One region of the Sporosarcina sp. SAFN-015 genome, then DNA from elsewhere that is predicted to be linked to it. Evidence: riboswitches for the same ligand, from Rfam matches in the RefSeq annotation. Region 1 holds a riboswitch; the other holds the start of a gene.
What was found. Region 1 has a riboswitch for FMN ahead of ACR65H_RS06635 (ECF transporter S component). Riboswitches for the same ligand answer to the same signal wherever they lie in the genome.
Positions count from the first base shown of each region.

Region 2: it holds a riboswitch for FMN, as region 1 does, so the genes downstream of both, ribD (bifunctional diaminohydroxyphosphoribosylaminopyrimidine deaminase/5-amino-6-(5-phosphoribosylamino)uracil reductase RibD) here and ACR65H_RS06635 (ECF transporter S component) in region 1, are expected to answer to the same signal.

Region 1 is NZ_JBPFDR010000003.1:168,199-177,612, forward strand. Features, by position in the region: gene ACR65H_RS06630 (DUF4085 family protein) at 1-974, opposite strand, end outside; gene ACR65H_RS06635 (ECF transporter S component) at 1,186-1,767, opposite strand; FMN riboswitch at 1,982-2,113, opposite strand; gene ACR65H_RS06640 (hypothetical protein) at 2,195-3,400, opposite strand; gene ACR65H_RS06645 (RNA polymerase sigma factor SigX) at 3,401-3,928, opposite strand; gene ACR65H_RS06650 (ATP-binding protein) at 4,018-5,817, opposite strand; gene ACR65H_RS06655 (response regulator transcription factor) at 5,810-6,529, opposite strand; gene ccsB (c-type cytochrome biogenesis protein CcsB) at 6,635-7,819, opposite strand; gene resB (cytochrome c biogenesis protein ResB) at 7,822-9,414, opposite strand, start outside.
Region 2 is NZ_JBPFDR010000003.1:32,862-42,275, reverse strand. Features, by position in the region: gene ACR65H_RS05995 (MFS transporter) at 1-383, shown strand, start outside; gene ACR65H_RS05990 (rRNA methyltransferase) at 512-889, opposite strand; gene ACR65H_RS05985 (LAGLIDADG family homing endonuclease) at 895-1,701, opposite strand; gene fni (type 2 isopentenyl-diphosphate Delta-isomerase) at 1,830-2,864, opposite strand; FMN riboswitch at 3,038-3,185, shown strand; gene ribD (bifunctional diaminohydroxyphosphoribosylaminopyrimidine deaminase/5-amino-6-(5-phosphoribosylamino)uracil reductase RibD) at 3,249-4,334, shown strand; gene ribE (riboflavin synthase) at 4,335-4,985, shown strand; gene ACR65H_RS05965 (bifunctional 3,4-dihydroxy-2-butanone-4-phosphate synthase/GTP cyclohydrolase II) at 4,998-6,200, shown strand; gene ribH (6,7-dimethyl-8-ribityllumazine synthase) at 6,214-6,678, shown strand; gene ACR65H_RS05955 (hypothetical protein) at 6,727-6,918, opposite strand; gene ACR65H_RS05950 (YwaF family protein) at 7,010-7,708, opposite strand; gene ACR65H_RS05945 (hypothetical protein) at 7,855-8,190, shown strand; gene ACR65H_RS05940 ((2Fe-2S)-binding protein) at 8,227-8,739, opposite strand; gene ACR65H_RS05935 (FAD binding domain-containing protein) at 8,736-9,414, opposite strand, start outside.

The DNA of each region.
Region 1 (9,414 bases):
GGACTTACATTCGCTTTACGAAGCGCCATATTAACGATATATGCTACATCTTCTCCTAGTGCAAAAATCGTATTGAAGGCACGTACTCGAATATTTTGGTCAGGATCAAACATAGCAACTATCAATTCATCAGTCGGAATCGGCTCACTCAAATGTGCATAAGGATCTTCGTAAGTTGCGCAGTAAATTCGCTCTCTTGCCTCATTAAAATTTTCTCCTACGAAAATCTCTCCAGCGAAAATACCATTCTTCGTTTGTGAGAGACTACCCAAATCAATCTCTATAAAGCGCATGTCTTTTATAATATAATATTTGTCGTCTTGATTGAGCGCAGAAACGTAATCATCCCACGTAACAATTTCTCCCGGTTCAATATAAACAGCAGGACGGTATAAGTAATTTGCTGTGACTTCTTTGAAATAAATCGTCCATTCGCTATAAGAACTTCCAAAGCTAGACAAAACTCGTAATCCAAATCTATCTTCAATTTTTATTAGCTCGTCATATACATAGTAGCCTTCAAGCTCGCCCTCAGTTTGTGCACCATGAAACACTAACTGCACAATTGACTCAACTGAAAAGCCGCCTCTCATATCTAATAGAAGCGTAAATTCAGTTCCTTGTTCCTCAGCATTAATAATCTCACCGTCATGAAATGACTGAGAAAAAACGGTTTGTGCAGATGGATGAAAGCGTTCTACTATTGAATCACGCGTTTCATAAATCGCATTGCTCTTAGTTATGAACTGTTCAATAATCTCTTTACACCATTCTTTAAATTCATGCATTGACGTATCATTTCGAAATAATGTTCGTTCTATAATTTGAGATTGAAAATTTTGTGGAAAGACATCTATGTAGTGCACTAAATTTTCATATAAATATTTTTCAAATTCACCATCGATCTCTTCCTCAAACGGATATGTATGTGCTGCCTCAAAAACTTCCTGTCGTTCACGTGATAAGAAAAACATTGTTTTGCTCCCTTTAAGTTGTCTAACTCTCGTAATATAATTTAGTATCTGTCCTTTTCACCTGTTAAAAGTATTCGAATTTGTACAACAAGTATAACACTTTATAATCGATAATATTAGTAATATCTGCAAGTTATAAGGAGATTCAAGAAGTATAAAAAAAGAGTATGTGAACAATTATCTGTTCACATACCCATGAAATCTATAGTTATTACATCGTCAACTGACGGTTTTGTTGGTCGATCCATTTGCTCATGCTCTTATACAGCAGCAACGAAATAACCATCAGCATAATGCCTTTTATTAAATTGAAAGGAAGAATCCCTAGTACGATAACATTGAACATTGCCTCTCCTGTATAAGCAGGCATATTCAAAAAGTACGTGTACATTGGCAAGAACACAAAATAATTCAATGCGCTCATTCCGACAGCCATAATAACCGTTCCGGTAATTAAGCCAGCTGTCAGGCCTTTTGTATTTTGAACCTTCTTAAAGATGAAGTAGATTGGCATAATGAAAAGGACGCCAGTTACAAAGTTTGCAAGCTCGCCTACCGGTACACCTGTAGGGCTTCCCGATAAAAACCAATGCAATACATTTTTAAGCAATTCAACTGCGATACCTGCCACAGGACCCATCGTCATGATCGCCAATACAGCTGGAATTTCACTGAAATCGACTTTCAGGAATGCTGGCAATGCAGGCAGCGGGAAATTCAATTGCATCAATACCGTTGAAATGCTTCCCAGGATTGCGATGAGAATCATCCTGCGTAATTTCTTATTGTTCATTTTGTTCCTCTCTCCTTTTGCGATTCACTTCAAAAGAGGAAAGGTCTAACCGCTTTTTGTTGTCCAAAACAAAATCCCTAAAGCAACTGAGCTTTAGGGAGAGTTTTAAAAGGCAACATTAAATAGAGGTTTGCAATAAAGGTGAATTCCCTTTACACATTCCCATACTTAAATAAGCACCCTTTTTGTAGACAACACAAAAAGACGGCTGCACCTTCACCTTCTCCCATCCAGACTATACTGTCGGCTCCGGAATCTCACCGGAATCAGCTGTTACGCTCGCGGGCTAGGAAGTTGAACTTCCATTTCCGCCGGTCGGGAATTACACCCTGCCCCGAAGATGAATCAATATTATATTACAACTCTATTGTATCCAGAAAAAAGCGTTTTGTAAACTCTTCTGTTTACAAAACGCTTGCCTACCTAATTATGGAGTGAACCATGTTGGATTGCCGCCGATTGGCATTGGCAATGTCTTTGTCAGATCATACTTGCCAAAGCTATCTTCGGTTACATTCTCGAGACGGACTTGCTTGTCATAACCTTTTGCCGTAAGCATGAATCCTTCTATCATCTGATTCATAATATTTTGATCAAAAGCAGTGACATCCAATTGCTCTTTGAACGTAATAACAGCTATTTCATCATCCATGTGTACTTCATAGTCTATATTATCGGGAATTAGTGATTGTACAATATCCCCATTGACTTCTTTCATTTCGAGGAGTCCTTCCGCTACTGTATTAACAGTGCCAGCTGGCTCATATGGAGCTAAATAGACTTTACCGGAAGGCATTGTATATCGATAATAAGGAAACGGATTATTCAAGTCGACAGCATTGGATTTACCAATACTCTCAAAAGAAGTCGGATTGCCTTTTTCATCGACGAGCTGCAGCTTTTCAAATTCAAGAAAAGTTTCTTTCATTGAATTGAAATAAAAATCTACTATAGCAGATGACAGATCATACGAATGCTCGGCAGGGATTTGATGATGAAGTATACCATTTTCCTCATATACCTTGCCTTTATACGGATGATAGTCGTCGAAACCAAGTTCCTCTTCCGGAAATTCAGCTGCATATTTATTATACAGCTCGATGCTTGACGGACTTCCATCAGGAAAATCAGAACGGATCTGCGAATCAGGAATCAAGAATGTGATAGGAACAACATTTGCAGATTCCACTAATCCAATTTGAAAAGGAGTAAAATCAAAAAACTCGTCTGCAAGTACGACATGGCTTTCAACATTTGCTGATGACAGCGCTGCTGACTCCGTTGCATCAGAAGCATTAAAGGGATCTGCAGATTCCACCGCTGCTTCATTTTCAGTTGAGGAGTCTATCGCCCGTTCGGCTTTAAATGCACGAGGAGCACCCGAATCCTCCATTGCCCCATCATTCTTGTTACTGTTAAGCATGGAAGGGATAATAAAACTAAAGAGAAGCAATGCAGCTGCTGCCACGATGACAGGCATCCATTTCTTTGGATTCATTCGGCGCGTTTTTTTCATGCGCTCATCTTGTTTAAGCCGCTCCAAAATTTGTTCTTTTGAACGGTTATCTTCAATTTTCGGCATGGAATGAAGAAGGTTTTCCAGTTTGTCGTCATCCCATTGATTGTTTGTCATTCATCTTCCCTCCTCTGCCGAAAGAGCATTCAATTTCTTTTGCAATGCTTTAATTGCTCGATGCTGTGTCGTTTTCACTTTTCCTTCGGTCCAACCAAGAGTGTCTGCCGTTTCTGCTATAGAGAGCTCTTGGAAATAACGCAAAACGATCACCATCTTTTGGTCGCCTGTGCACGTATCTAATATTCGAAGCAACTGTCTCATCTCTTCATTTAACGATGCAATTTCTTCGGGAGTATTTCCTGTAGAAGGCAACTCACTTTGCTCCCAGTCGAACTTATCGAATTGATGTTTTTGCCGTACATTCTTCTTTCTGAAGTGGTCAATGGCGACATTTTTCGCGATGGAAAAGAGCCATGTCTTTTCAGAGCTCTTCCCTTCAAAACCAGCATAGGCTTTCAGCACTCTGACATACACTTCATGCATAAGATCTTCGGATGAATGTCGATCTCCTGTTATATAGATGAGGAAATTGAAAACATCCTGATGATATTGCTCGTATAGCCTGTGGAAAACGGAGTCATCCACAAAATCCCCCCGTTCAATACATTAGTCGTAATTCAAGATGAAAAGTTTCATCCCCGTTTACTTTTCCTGCTGACGTTTTTTCCCGTCGCTTACTCTTCAGCATTTGAATCTTTCGGACCGATTGGCAATACGCATTTAAAGATGGTACCTGATGTATCACCTAGTTCCGCAGTAATCCGTCCTTCATGCGAGTCAACGATGTTTTTCGCAATCGCTAACCCTAGACCGGTTCCGCCTTTACCTCTCGTCCGTGCTTTGTCAGCTTTATAAAAACGTTCGAAAATAAACGGGAGATCCTCTTTCGGTATGCCGCTCCCCGTATCGGCGACGGAAATTTCAACCATATCCCCTTTTCTTTCGACACCAACTGTCACTTTTCCTCCATCTGGCGTATGGCGGATTGCATTATCAATCAAATTTGTGAACACTTGTTCCAAACGGAAATCATCAGCAAAAAGGGCAATATCCTTGTCTTTCTCATCAAAATCCAATGTAAGCATCACATTTGAATCACGGGCGATTTGCATAAATTTATTTCGAACTCTATCCAAGAAAGGAATGAGAGGGAAATTCAATTTGTATAGTCGCATATGGCCCGATTCCATCCTTGCGAGGTCGAGCAGATCTGTTACGAGACGGCTCATCCGTTTCGATTCATCGTGGATGATCTGCACCATTTCATTTCGTTCCTCGTCACTCGTCATTACATCATCAATGATCGCTTCGCTATACCCTTGCAGTAAGGAAATTGGCGTCCTCAATTCATGAGACACATTTGCTATGAAATCGGATCTCAGCTTATCAAGCTTATGCTGATCAGTCATATCCCGCAACACGGCTACTGCACCACGAATGCTATTTTCGCTATAGAGGGGGCTTATCGAGATACCGTAAAACTGGCCGCCTATTTCAAGCTCATCCTCGACTTCCTCCGCAAATGTGATTGCGTGCTCCAGCATATGAAAAATTTCCTTCGGCAACACTTTATCATCGGCCCCATTGGCAAAATACCATTTCTGCAATAAACGTTCTGCCTGCGGGTTGCTTAAAAGAATCGAATAGTCTCGATTGAAAGTGATGACTGCATCTGTCATTGATGTGAGGATACTTGATAATTGTTCCTTTTCCTGCTTGATCAATTCCATTTGGTATTTCAACTGTCTGCCCATCTGGTTGAATGCAGTCGCCAACTGGCCGATTTCATCATTTTGCATGACCGGTAGACGTGTTTCAAAGTTTCCTTTAGATAATTCAAAGGCGGCTTGCTTCATTCCGCGCAATGGAGAAGTAATTTTCGTGGAAAGGAAGAAAGCGAATATAGTCGTTAAAATGAAAGCGATGAAAGCTGATAGGAAAACGATATTCGTCGTCCTTTTCGTCGTACGGTGTACGGCATCGAGGCTTTGGTACATGACAATTGATTGGATTTTACCGTCAACTTCATCATACGGATACACGAGAACAAGAAATTGTTCCATGACGTTCTCATCTCCAAGAGATGGGAGAATCATTTCTTTTACTACTTTTTTATTGATTTCAATATTCGAGAAAAATTTTGGTTCCGATAAAATTTTCTTCACGATCTTTTCTTGATTCAATCCTTTATGAAATGAATAATGGACTTCTTTGTCTGAATCAATGATCATCGCATTCGTTTCATTATCCAATATGTCCTGAATGATAAGCCGCATCGCAGATTCGTTTTCGTGATCAAGAACGATTTTTCCGATTGTCGTTGCTTCCCTGCGCAATGAATCCTCAGCCTGATTCGTATGGAAATTGTCTAGAAATTCAAGTAGTAGGACAGTGACGATAAAGAGAACAAAGGAAACGAGAAGCAATATGGTTGCCCATAGCTTCCCGACGATTGAATGCCATATCCTATTCATTCGGAACCTCGAACTTATAGCCGACACCCCAAACTGTAACAATCATTTTAGCAGCGCTTTCCGATACACGGCTCAGCTTCTCGCGCAACCTTTTTACATGTGTATCGACTGTGCGTAAATCTCCAAAAAATTCATAGTGCCATACTTCCTTCAATAATTGCTCGCGATCAAACACCTTGTCTGGTGATTTTGCAAGGAAATAGAGCAATTCGTATTCTTTCGGTGTCAAGTTCACTTCTTTCCCTTCCGCCGTCACACGGTGTGCGTCATGATCGATCGTCAATTGCGGAAAGACAACGAGATCCTTTGAACTGTTCGCAGCTGTTGAATCTGGGAAAGTGACCGATCTTCTCAAAATCGCCTTTACGCGCAATACAACTTCACGCGGACTGAACGGCTTGACGATATAATCATCTGCACCCGTTTCAAAACCTGTCACTCGATCCGATTCCTCGCCCTTCGCAGTCAATAGGATGACAGGTGTCATTTTCTTTTCATCTCGAAGTTCCTGCAATACTTCTAAACCGTCTTTTTCAGGCATCATTAAATCCAGCAAAATACAGTCATAATGATTCGCAAGCGCTTTTTCAATCGCCTCGGCTCCATCTATTGCCTCATCAATTTCGAAGCCTTCACGGGATAAATACATAGTGAGAAGACGGCGGATCCGGTCCTCATCATCCACCACTAATAACCTAACAGTCTCTTCCATCATCCAAGTCCCCTTTCAACTACACTTCTGTTCTTATTGTACAAGTAGCATATAAAAAAAGAAACTGCACAGCACCTTTACGGCTTTGTGCAGTCCTAAATCGGATTACGCGTATGAATGCAGGCCTGCTATGATGAGATTCACGGCGATTAGATTGAACATGATGATGACAAATCCTATAACCGCAAGCCAGGCAGATTTCTCTCCTTCCCATCCTTTTGAAAGACGGAGATGGAGGAATGCCGCATAAAACAACCATGTAATTAGGGCCCAAACCTCTTTCGGGTCCCAACCCCAGAACCTGGACCAAGCTTCATGCGCCCAAATCATCGCAAAGATTAGAGCTCCAAGTGTGAAGACCGGGAAGCCGATCAAAACGGAACGGTAGCCGATTTCATCCATGAGCTGTGAATTCGCTTTCTTCGCAAATGGCTGGAATAAGGCAGCGATCGGTTTGCGGAAGATAAGTCGTAATATAATATAAAGAATCGTTCCTGTCACGACAGACCAAACAAATGTAGTCAGCGTTTTTGCATTAACAATCGCTGGCATTTCCGCCCATGGCTTCATCGCTCCAGGTGTTTGTGCTTCATATTCGTTCATCCCAAATAACGGTGGGTAATTATACTCGATTTTCGCAGGTGCCTCGTTTTTATCAATATACGTAAAATGCGCTTCATATCCTGTTAGCTTGAATGTTGTCGAAGATATGACAAAACCAAGAACTAAAACGAGAGTGAACATAACGGCTTCTATCCAAAATCGCTGTCTAGACGGTTTTGTCATATCGACATTCTTCACTAAATATATGAGACCCGCAACCGCACTTATTGCAAGAATTGATTCACCAAGCGCGGCAGTGATGACGTGAATTGTCAGCCAGTGGCTTTGCAGCGCCGGTATAAGCGGTGTAATGTCCTGAGGGAACATGCTTGCGTAACCGATGATTATAATTGCAATCGGCAATGCGAACAATCCTAAGGATGGCGTGCGATATAAGAAAAACAGTAGAATGAATGCCCCTACGAGCATCATGCCGAACGCTGTCGTAAATTCAAACATATTACTGACCGGAGCATGGCCAGAAGCCATCCATCTCGTAATGAAATAACCGAGATGCGTGATGAATCCAATGATCGTAATCGTGATGCCGACATTGCCCCATCTATGGTTTCTATAGGATGCTTCCGATTTAGCGCCTTTCACTGCTCCGCCAAAAAAAAGAGTGGCTACTAAATAAGCAACGAAAGAAACGAATAGCAGGTTAGCGCTTAACGATGCTAATCCCATAATTATTTTTCTCCTTCCTCTTCCGCAGGTGACGACTCTTTGTCCAATCTGTCTTCATATCCCGGCAGATCTGCATAATCTTTAACCGTGTCCAATTCCTTTTTCAATGAGAACCAGTTTTTGTTCGTATGGGCAGCGACAAGCAATTCGTCGCTTTCACCTTTCTGGATCCAAATCCGTCTATGGTTCCAATAAGATCCTTGGATAACACCGATCATGAAAATGATTCCACCTAATAGAAGAACATACAATGTTTTATCCTTGCGAATCGTCAAGCCGGAAATATCCCGAGTTTCAGCACTGACAAACTTTACTTGATATGCATTTTCTTGAGTTTCAAGCGTTTGTCTTATTGCGACAAAGCTTTTTTCTCCTTTTGGTTTTTCGGGAGTAATCATGTTGAAGATGAATGCAGGGTTGTTCGGAATTGGTGATTTGGAAACAGGCTCGCCATTTTCGACACCGTCATAATCCGCATAATACCCGATTAAATCGACTCTTGCTCCATCGTTCAGTTCATATACTCCTTCTGGGTCATCCAGATCGATTGTAAATTGTCCGAACGACTTTCCACTTTTCTTTTCGATCAACTGCATTGTCATCGATTTCAACTCGTCCAAACGATAATCCATTTGGAAAATATTGTATCCATCAAACTTCAATGGCTTGTTGACGATGATTGGATAGTCTTTGACATGCTCTAGATCTGTTGATCCCGGCAAACTGCCTTCTTTCTTTTTGTATAACGAAACATCCGTCTGATAGGATTTCACAATTGTACCGACACGATCGATCGCTTTACCAAAAACTTCATCGGCTTCTTCCTTCGAATACGTCTCAATGCTGAAATCATTACTTTCTAAATAATAGTCCGGAGCACCAGGAATCGATCGTAATTCACCTTCCCGAATCCACATCGTCTGGTCGACATAGAATCCTGGAATACCTCGCAATAGGATACCGAATAAGAAAATGATCAAGCCGGTATGGTTAACATATGGACCCCAACGCGAAAAACGGTTCTTTTCAGCTAAAATTGCTCCATCTTCCGTTTTTACGTTGTATTTCATTTTCTTAAGTTGTTCTTCCGCTTTTGCAAGAGATGAATCTGCATCGTCAGACGGGCCTGTACCGTAAATCCGTTGACGCTTCATGAAAGAAGTATGTCGTTTCGTTCGCTGCTTCTTCAATGATTTATAAAGCGGGATCACCCTATCGACACTCGCAATGATAATGGAAGTTCCGAGCATGCCGATCAGTATTTTAAACCACCAGCTATTATACATATCATAGAAGCCTAATTTAAAATAGAGCGTTCCCACAATTCCATACAGGCGTTCATAATATGCTAATAATTCCGCTGGTGAGTCCTGATTCACCGGCACATAAAATTTCTGCGGGAAAAGCGTACCGATCGCTGAGGTGGCAAGCACCGCGATAATAATGCTTACCCCAATTTTTACACTCGAAAAGAAATTCCAAATCTTGTCGATGATCGATCGTTTATACGTCTGAGATCTACGGGCAGATCCTTCGTAACGCATATCGACAACTTCACTATTTTTTGCTTCCTCGGTCAATGGTCGGCCGCATTT
Region 2 (9,414 bases), 140 kb from region 1:
TATTTTTCTTTGCTTCGATGGTAGCAATTGCTGAATTCATGCTATTTTTTGCTGCTAACATCGTTTTGACACTGAGCGCATTTGCTGTATTAGGCTTTGCATTAGGATGTTTTTTCCCGACAGCAATGGTCATTTTTCAGAAACAAATGCCAAAAGCATACCATGGACGATTTTTCTCGTTCCGTAATATGTTAGAAAGGGTCATGTTCCAATTCGTATTGTTGAGCGCTGGGGTATTTTTGGATATTGTCGGATTACAAGTGATGGTTATTATTTTCGGTCTAATTAGTCTCAGCATGACTTTGTTATTTTTTATTCAAATGAAACGAAGAAATATCGTATTGGAACAAACGAAAATAGAACCTGCAGCCGAAATCATTTGATGATTCGCTGCAGGTTTATTTATGATCAAAAAAAATCGGTTTCGTCTCAATGTTATGAGTATACTTTAATGTGATATTTAACTTCCACTAATATATATTATGGCCACGGCACTGAGTTAAGTATTTAATCATACCTCTATTCTGTACCTATGACCTTTATTTTTACTTTTTTCTACATCAATGAATTGTGCGCTGTATTCGATTACATCGTTTATATAAAGTTTGTTTTCCTTTGCCAACTCTTTTATTTCTTCGAAAAGCTCTTTATCGTAAGTTGTCTTATAATGTTCACGGTCCTTTGGTCGCTGCTTTTTATCAAATAAGATCCCATCATTACTTGATAATAAGTTGATAAAACCGCTTTCCAATAAATAATTGATATGCGTGTCATGACTTTCCGCTAAATTGTTTAATTCATTTATCAATGCTTTACTTATCGTAGTTCTGAATTCAATTCGAGTTGTATCAATAGTTTGTTGTAATTTACCGTTAACTAATTTCCACATTTGTTTCACTCCAATTCTAAAATGGCTTGTTCAAATTCAGCTGTGTATTGATGCTTAATCATTCTTACTTTTTTGTTCTTGTTATACAGATCACCAGCTCCATCATAAATGATATCAGCTAGTTTAGGAAGGTCTTGTTTTCCTTTTACCCAGACCCGGTAAATGGTTTTCTTAGATTGTGTAACCTCTGAAGTTATTTCCGTTCGCAAATTCCATTTTTGAAATACAGTAAAAAGTCCACCTGCAAACAATTCGCTCGCTGTAGTTATATTCATAACATATCCTCGATTTTGCACCCATCCATCTCCGTCTATAACACCTCTTATAAATGCAGGCATGAACTGATCTGGCACGTCAGGAAAAGGTACATTATGTGATTTATTCGGTGTTACACCAAGCCGCTCTAGATCCTCCTTAATGGTTTTTGAATTTATTATCAACATCGGTGTTGTTCTCGTGCCGCTTGGTTGAGCAATCGTCGGATTCGCATCCATTAGTTTTGCTACTTTCATCAATATCGTCTCATCTTTTTGCGATAAGCATATAGAATGTACTTTGCTATTCACATGGCCATCTGTAATAAATAATCCCAATACCCAAGCCATCTCATGAGACCATGTTTTAAAGAAATCTTCGTTCACTTTATGAATGCGCCGACGTCCTATAGGACGCAATTCGACTCCATGCTTTATCAATACATTACGAATTCCACGATCTGACAACCCAATAATAGTGCAAAGTTTTTCATACGACAACCCGCTTTTATAAAGTTCAATGATTTTTTCGTCTGTCATACCCGGATTACGCGCCATCCCACCCACTCCTCCTTTTATGCTGTCTATACCCATTAGACAAACTTATGTTCCTATTTTCAACTAATTAACTGAATGTTATTTCAACTAAAAAAACCACTCGCTTTTGCAAGTGGTCTCTCAACTATTCATCTTTTCACATATTGTACTCTGTCAGTCGCTTGAAGTTCTTCCAATGTAGATGCGCCTACGCCGAACATAGCCATGCGCAGCTCTAATTCTTTCGTTTCCATAACTCTCATGACATCTTCTGGAGTTTGTGTCGCTTCTTTCAAGATTGATCTCCCAAAACCGACAATATTAGCACCTAATGCTATTGTTTTTGCAGCGTCCAGGCCAGTCGACATGCCGCCACTTGCAACGACCGACTGCCCGCCGATCTTCTCACGTACAGAAACGACACAATCCACTGTCGGTGTGCCCCAAACGCTAAACGTTTCAGCTGCAGTCTGTTTAACAGGATCGGTCGACCGGTATTTTTCCACTTGACTCCAAGATGTTCCGCCTGCGCCTGCTACGTCTATGAAAGACACACCGACGTCACACAGCTTTTTAGCAGTAGCCCCGTCGATTCCCCAACCGACTTCCTTTACACCGACTGGAACTTCCAATTCTTTTGATAGAGCCTCGATTTTCATTAATAAATCCTTGAAATTCAAATCTCCATTCGGTTGAATAACTTCCTGAAGGCTGTTTAAGTGAAGTACCAATGCATTAGCATCAGTCATTTCAATAATTTGCCGGCATTGATCAATGCCAAATCCGTAATTCAATTGAACCGCGCCTAAATTGGCGATAATCGGAACGGACGGCGCGTATTGTCTCACTTGGAATGAAGCTCTATGCTCCTCGCTTTCGATCAATGCACGCATAGATCCTAATGCTAATATCCACCCTTTTTCTTCAGCGGCAAGCGCCAAATTACGGTTGATCGTTTCGGCAAAAGCAGCTCCGCCAGTCATGGAGCTTATCATGAATGGTGTTGGTCGTACTTGTTCAATAAAGGTACTTTCAATGGAAATTTCATTAAAGTTAATTTCAGGTAAAGCGTTATGAGTGAAGTGAACCCTTTCCAGTCCAGTTGTAATATGGTTTCCCGTCACTTTTTCGTTGAGCGTGATTTCAATATGCTCTGCTTTCCGTTGATGGATAGACCCAGTCATTAGCAAACAATCCCTCTTCCCTAGCACGAAGATATCCATTGAGTTTACATCCTCGTTTAACGCTTTTCTTTACATTTCATTATAGGTTACCTACCTTGTAATTTCAGCTATTAGGATTATTTTATTTGGCAACCATTTAAAAAGTATGTTAAGTTTGAGTCGGTCAAATCAAAACGACACTTCGGGGCAAGGTGAAATTCCTTACCGGCGGTGATCAAGCGCAATGCTTGTCAGTCCGTGACCCGTTCTTCCATACGGAAGACGGTGGAGCTGGTGTAAATCCGGCACCGACAGTGAAAGTCTGGATGGGAGAAGCTGCTCGAGTTTGATGACTATGCCCAAATGAAATATCCGCCCTTTCAAATATTAGAAAGGGGGAATTCGATGGACCACGCCGATTATATGAAGTTAGCTTTAGATCTTGCGAAGCTTGCAGACGGTTATACGTCACCGAATCCAATCGTCGGTGCTGTTTGTGTGAAAAACGGCCAGATTGTAGGGACAGGTGCGCATATGGAAGCTGGAACACCTCATGCTGAAGTGCATGCCCTCCGTATGGCCGGTTCGAATGCAGTCGGTGCAGATCTTTATGTCACTTTAGAACCTTGTGCGCATGTCGGAAAGACGCCTGCGTGCACAGAGACAATCATTGCCAGCGGCATTCGCCGTGTTTTCATTGCATCCACAGATCCGAATCCTTCCGTAAATGGAAAAGGGATTAGGCTTCTTCGGAATGCCGAAATTGAAGTGATCACGGATGTTTGTAAAGAAGAGGCGGATTTTAGCAACCGGGCATTTTTTCATTTTATTCAACACAAAAAACCCTACGTCACTTTAAAGGCAGCCGCCACTCTCGATGGCCGCCTTGCAACGCAAAACGGGAACAGCAAATGGATCACGTCTGAAAGTTCGAGGCTAGATGTCCATACCCTCCGCCATACCCATGATGCAATTTTAGTAGGTGTTAACACAATTCTTCAAGATAATCCTTTCCTCACCACCCGTTTGCCCCATGGTGGAAAGAACCCAACACGTATTATTTTAGATAGGCATCTACGGACGCCTGAAACCGCAAATGTAATTCAGGACCAAGCTGCCGAAACGATTATTTTTACACTTGAATCGAATCGTTCGCGTACCTTTACCGATTTCCCATTCGTTCATGTGGAACTGATATCGGAACAAGTTAACTTTTTGGATGAAGTTCTCACTCGACTTGCTGCACGAGGAATCATGACACTATTAGTGGAAGGCGGAAGCAAGGTCCATTCCAGTTTCATTCAAGCGCGTCTTGTAAATGAGCTGTATTTATATATGGCTCCAAAGTTGATAGGTAACGGCCCTTCCCTTTTCATGGATGAGAGCAGAACAACGATTGCGGAATCAGAACCGCTGCGTATACTTGACGTAAAGCAAATTGGAGAAGATATCCGTCTTCATGCACTTTTTCAGAATGGAGGTGCAAGCTGATTGTTTACTGGAATTGTTGAGGAAGTTGGAACCATTCATGCGATTAAGAAAGGTTCTTCATCGATGCAATTACTAATTACCTGCGGTCTTGTGCTCTCTGACGTAACAAAGGGAGATAGTATTTCCGTCAATGGTGTTTGTTTAACCGTCTCAGAATTTTCAACAACACAATTTGCAGCGGACGTAATGCCCGAAACTTTCAAGGCAACGACCCTTTTCACGTTGAAGTCCGGAAGTCAAGTGAATTTGGAACGTGCGATGGCAGCGAACGGCCGTTTCGGCGGCCATTTTGTTACAGGCCATGTTGATTGCATAGGAGAAATTATTGCAGTCAGATATGTCGAAAACGCCATCTATATGGACATTCAAATCGATTCCGCGTTCCAATCACATCTTGTTCCGAAAGGTTCTATAACGGTAGATGGTACTTCTTTGACTGTTTTCGATGTCTCAGAACAAGGGTTTACAATATCCCTCATTCCGGTCACCCAAGCTGATTCCGTACTCGGACAGAAGCGTGTCGGCGACTATGTCAATGTGGAATGCGATATCCTTGCGAAATATTTGGAGCGGATCGTCTCTAGGAAAGAAACTAAACCGCCAGGCGGCTTGACAATGGATGTACTTGCCAAAAGCGGATTTTTGGAATAAGAGGTGTAATAGATGTTTAGTACGGTTGAACAAGCAATAGATGAATTGAAAAAAGGTAAAGCAATTATCGTCGTTGATGACGAAAGCCGTGAAAATGAAGGCGATTTTGTAGCACTCGCTGACTTCGCAACCCCTGCTATGATTAATTTCATGGCTACTGAAGGACGGGGCTTAATATGTGTACCGATTGAACAACAGCTGGCAGACCATCTTGGACTAGCCCCGATGGCCACTACGAATACCGATGTCCACGGAACTGCTTTCACAGTAAGCATTGATCATGCGTCTAGCCACACGGGGATATCCGCATTTGAACGATCAGAAACGATATTGAAAATGCTTCATCCCGACTCGACTTTTTCTGATTTCAAAAGACCTGGTCATATCTTCCCGTTAGTCGCAAAAGCAAACGGCGTATTGGAACGGCCGGGACATACGGAAGCTGCGGTTGATCTCGCCCGTCTAGCCGGTGCATCTAAAGCCGGCGTCATTTGCGAAATTATGAACGAGGATGGGACGATGGCGCGTGTTGGCGATCTTATGGAAATTGCTAGGAAGCATGGACTTGTCATCTTGACGATCGAACAATTGATTGCATACCGTAAGCAGAATGAAAAACTCGTTGAAAGGGTTGTCGATATTCACTTGCCTACGAAATATGGCGAATTCACCGCAATTACCTATGTAGAAAAGCTGACGGGCCGTGAACATATCGCTTTTGTAAAAGGCCAAATGAATGAAACCGAGGCGACAGTTGCTCCACTCGTCAGAATCCATTCCGAATGCCTGACGGGTGATGTATTCGGTTCCTGTCGGTGCGACTGCGGTCCACAACTGCATGCGGCACTTGCCCAAATTGAAGAGGCCGGGAAAGGAATCCTAGTTTATATGCGTCAGGAAGGGCGCGGAATTGGCCTAGTCAATAAAATGAAAGCATATAAGCTGCAAGAACAAGGATATGACACAGTCGAGGCGAATGCCCGCTTAGGCTTCGAAGACGACTTACGGGAATATTTCATAAGCGCCCAAATTCTAGACGATCTCGGCTGCAGTCGAATTCAATTGTTGACGAACAATCCGCGAAAAATCGAAGGGCTTTCAGAACATGGGATAACGATTGAAAATCGGATCCCTATCGAATTGCCTGTCATAGATGGCAACCGGTTCTATATGGAGACTAAAAAGACGAAATTAGGACATCTATTGCATAATTGAGGAGGAAAAACCAATGACTTTGACATATGAAGGAAATTTAATCGGAACAGGACTTAAAATTGGAATCGTCGTCTCTCGTTTCAATGAATTTATTACAGGAAAGCTTCTTGGTGGAGCGGAAGATGCATTGCGCCGCCACGGTGTAGAAGCAAATGATATTGAAATCGCTTGGGTGCCTGGGGCTTTCGAAATCCCGCTCATCGCGAAACGAATGGCAGCTTCAAAGAAATATGATGCGGTCATTACATTAGGTACCGTCATAAGAGGGTCTACTCCCCACTTCGATTACGTCTGCAATGAAGTGGCTAAAGGAGTTGCCGCTCTTAATATGACAGAAGGAGTGCCTGTCATTTTTGGCGTATTGACGACCGATTCAATCGAACAAGCTGTTGAGCGTGCTGGTACGAAAGCTGGCAATAAAGGATGGGACGCAGGAGTATCAGCCATCGAGATGGCGAACCTCATTAAGCAGTTTTAAATGGAAAAAGCAAGTCCCCCGATTTTGTTGGGACTTGCTTTTTTTTAATCAGACACCCATTTTCCGACTCGATTGTGTGACTTTCTTTGCCTGTTGGCTTTTCATTTTTGGTGTTTGTTGAATTGGATTTCCTTTGGTCTTTGTCGACTGGGACTTATTCTTCTTTGCTTCAAGCTGCTGTTTAATTGCGTCTTTTAAGCTAATTTTCGCTTTTTCCCCTGTTTGCTCGTTCGATTCCATTTTCGTCAACTCCCTTCAGATGCTATCGGTTAGTAAATTTTAGCATTCCCTTTCAATAGTGTCCATATAGAAAATAAACAGAACGATAAAACTATCTTACAATCTTTCTCTCCTTTTTTCGCAAGGACAGCCAAATGACTGTAAATAGTATAAACGCCACAGCTTCCAACGATAAAATATACCAAGGATAAGGACCGAGAAAATCAAGCAGGCTGCCATTCTGAGGTTTCATTCGCAGAAACATATAGTTCCCGTCAAACAGCCAGTTTACCGTTAGAATTATCGGCAAAATCGCATTGATGATCAACATTGTTTTCAATACGCCTTTAAATGTAGGCTCGTAACCTCTTACCCAAACAAAATAAAGTCCCGTTAAAATGATGCCGGCGTGTGTATAGAAAAAGTGGAAAAAGCGGAAATGCGGAAAATCCATATCAAGAACAGGCGTCGCTAATGCTTGTAGAGCGCCGCCAATTCCGGCAAAAATGACGAAATCGATTAAATGTCGATTCCCTGTCAATAGTAGTATGATCGAGACAAACAAAGAGATGCTGCATAACTCGAGTGGAAGTGCATCATCTAGTCCCCATCGCCCCGTCGAAATGAGCCAAATATGATAACCAATATCCATTGCCAATAAAGAAAGCGCAAAAAATCGCTCCAACATCTTCAATCTCGCAACATTCTCTTGTAAATTCCTTCGTTGCCAGTAAAGCGTGATAACAAGAAATGCAATTACAATTAGAACCGACAGATGCACTGTAGAAAACATAATAAATTGATGATCCATTCCTCCACCCAAAGTCATCCCCCATTCACGTTCGGCATGTACCATACATTATAGCATCGCTAGCTACTAGTAAGAAGAACGGTTTGTTTAACCTCGTTCCTATTCACACATACTATGATCAACCAGAATGAAAGGGGAATAAAAGGATGGTACAACAAAATACGGAGCAATCGTCACTACAACAGATGATCGAGCAACAATTCCACACGGAGAAAAAGCAGATCCTCCAAAAACTGAATAAAGCATCTCAGACGATACAACAGATGAGCACTTTGTTCGATTCACAGTCGGTTCAGCAAGCACAACAGCAACTTCAGCAAGCCTCACAGCTGTTGAATCAGTTGCAAGGGCAAGCGGCGACTCAATCACCTTCCACCGTCCAGCAACAGCTCGAGCAAGTTCGTAAACAGATTGACCAAGCCGCCCAAACTTTGCAGTTAATTGAAACGTTGAACGTTGGCAATAAAAGCTTTAAAAAATAGAACAGAACCCTTGGCTTACATTCCAAGGGTTCTTTTTTACTGCACGTGATCTTCCAGCTGATTGGAATCTGCCAGCTTATTTGCAGCGATGACAGAACTGATTGCATCTTTTATTTCCTGATAACCGGTGCACCTGCAAAGGTTTGACTGCAGCCATTCTTCAACCCGTTCATCATCAGCATCGGGATGTTCCGTCACTAACGCATGTCCATTGACAATAAAGCCAGGTGTACAATATCCGCATTGGATCGCCCAATTATCAACAAAAGCCTTCCTCACCGGTGAATGTGTCAAACCTTCTATTGTCGTTATTCCACTGTTCAATGTTTCAATCGTCAATACGAGGCATGAATGCATAGGCTTCCCGTCAACCAATACTGTACATGCCCCGCAATCCCCATTTCCGCAAGCTTGCTTTGCACCTGTCAATCCGAGCTGTTCGCGCAATGTGCAAAGCAATGTATCAGCAGACCTTATCATGACATCAGTGGAAGATCCGTTGACTAGCAATGGAACTACCGTATATTTACTCGTATTCGTGCTGATCATCCGTTCCCCTCCCAAGCAGTATCCATTTCTGTTAACAGTTTCTCCAAGATAAAACGACGGAAGTCTTTTGAAGCAATGAAATCATCCGTAATGTTTGTTGGCAGCTTGGCGATCGCCTTCTCAACTCGTTGTTCATCGCCGATTGTCGCATCGTTCAAAACTCCTTCAACTACTGCGGATCGGAACGGGTGTTCATGTAAGCCGCTGAAGGCAATTCGAATACGGTTTTCTTTCCGTAACGCAGCCAAACTGACAATTGGATATCCGACATTCGATGATCGAGTCCGTTTCAAATGGACGAACGGCAGCTCAAGATTCTTGGAAGACACTTTTATTTGCGTTAAAAACTGGCCTTCTACCAACTCAGAAGCAGCAAGGTTGTCTACCGACATGACATCCGTTCCTTTTGGACCATTGATGATAGCTAGAGCATCCGTTACGAGTAAAGGCAAAATCCCTTCCCGGTATCCGAGTTTGCTCATGAGATTACCACCGATTGTAATTTTATTTCTCGAAGTATGATCGGCGATCGTACGTACCGTTTTTCGAAGCAACGGAAATAGATTTGATTCCACCAATCGGTTCAATGTTACAGCGGCTCCAATGACTAGTTCTTCTCCTTGCATTTCAAGCACATTGCACTCTGGAATCCCTTTCAGGTCGATGACTGTATCA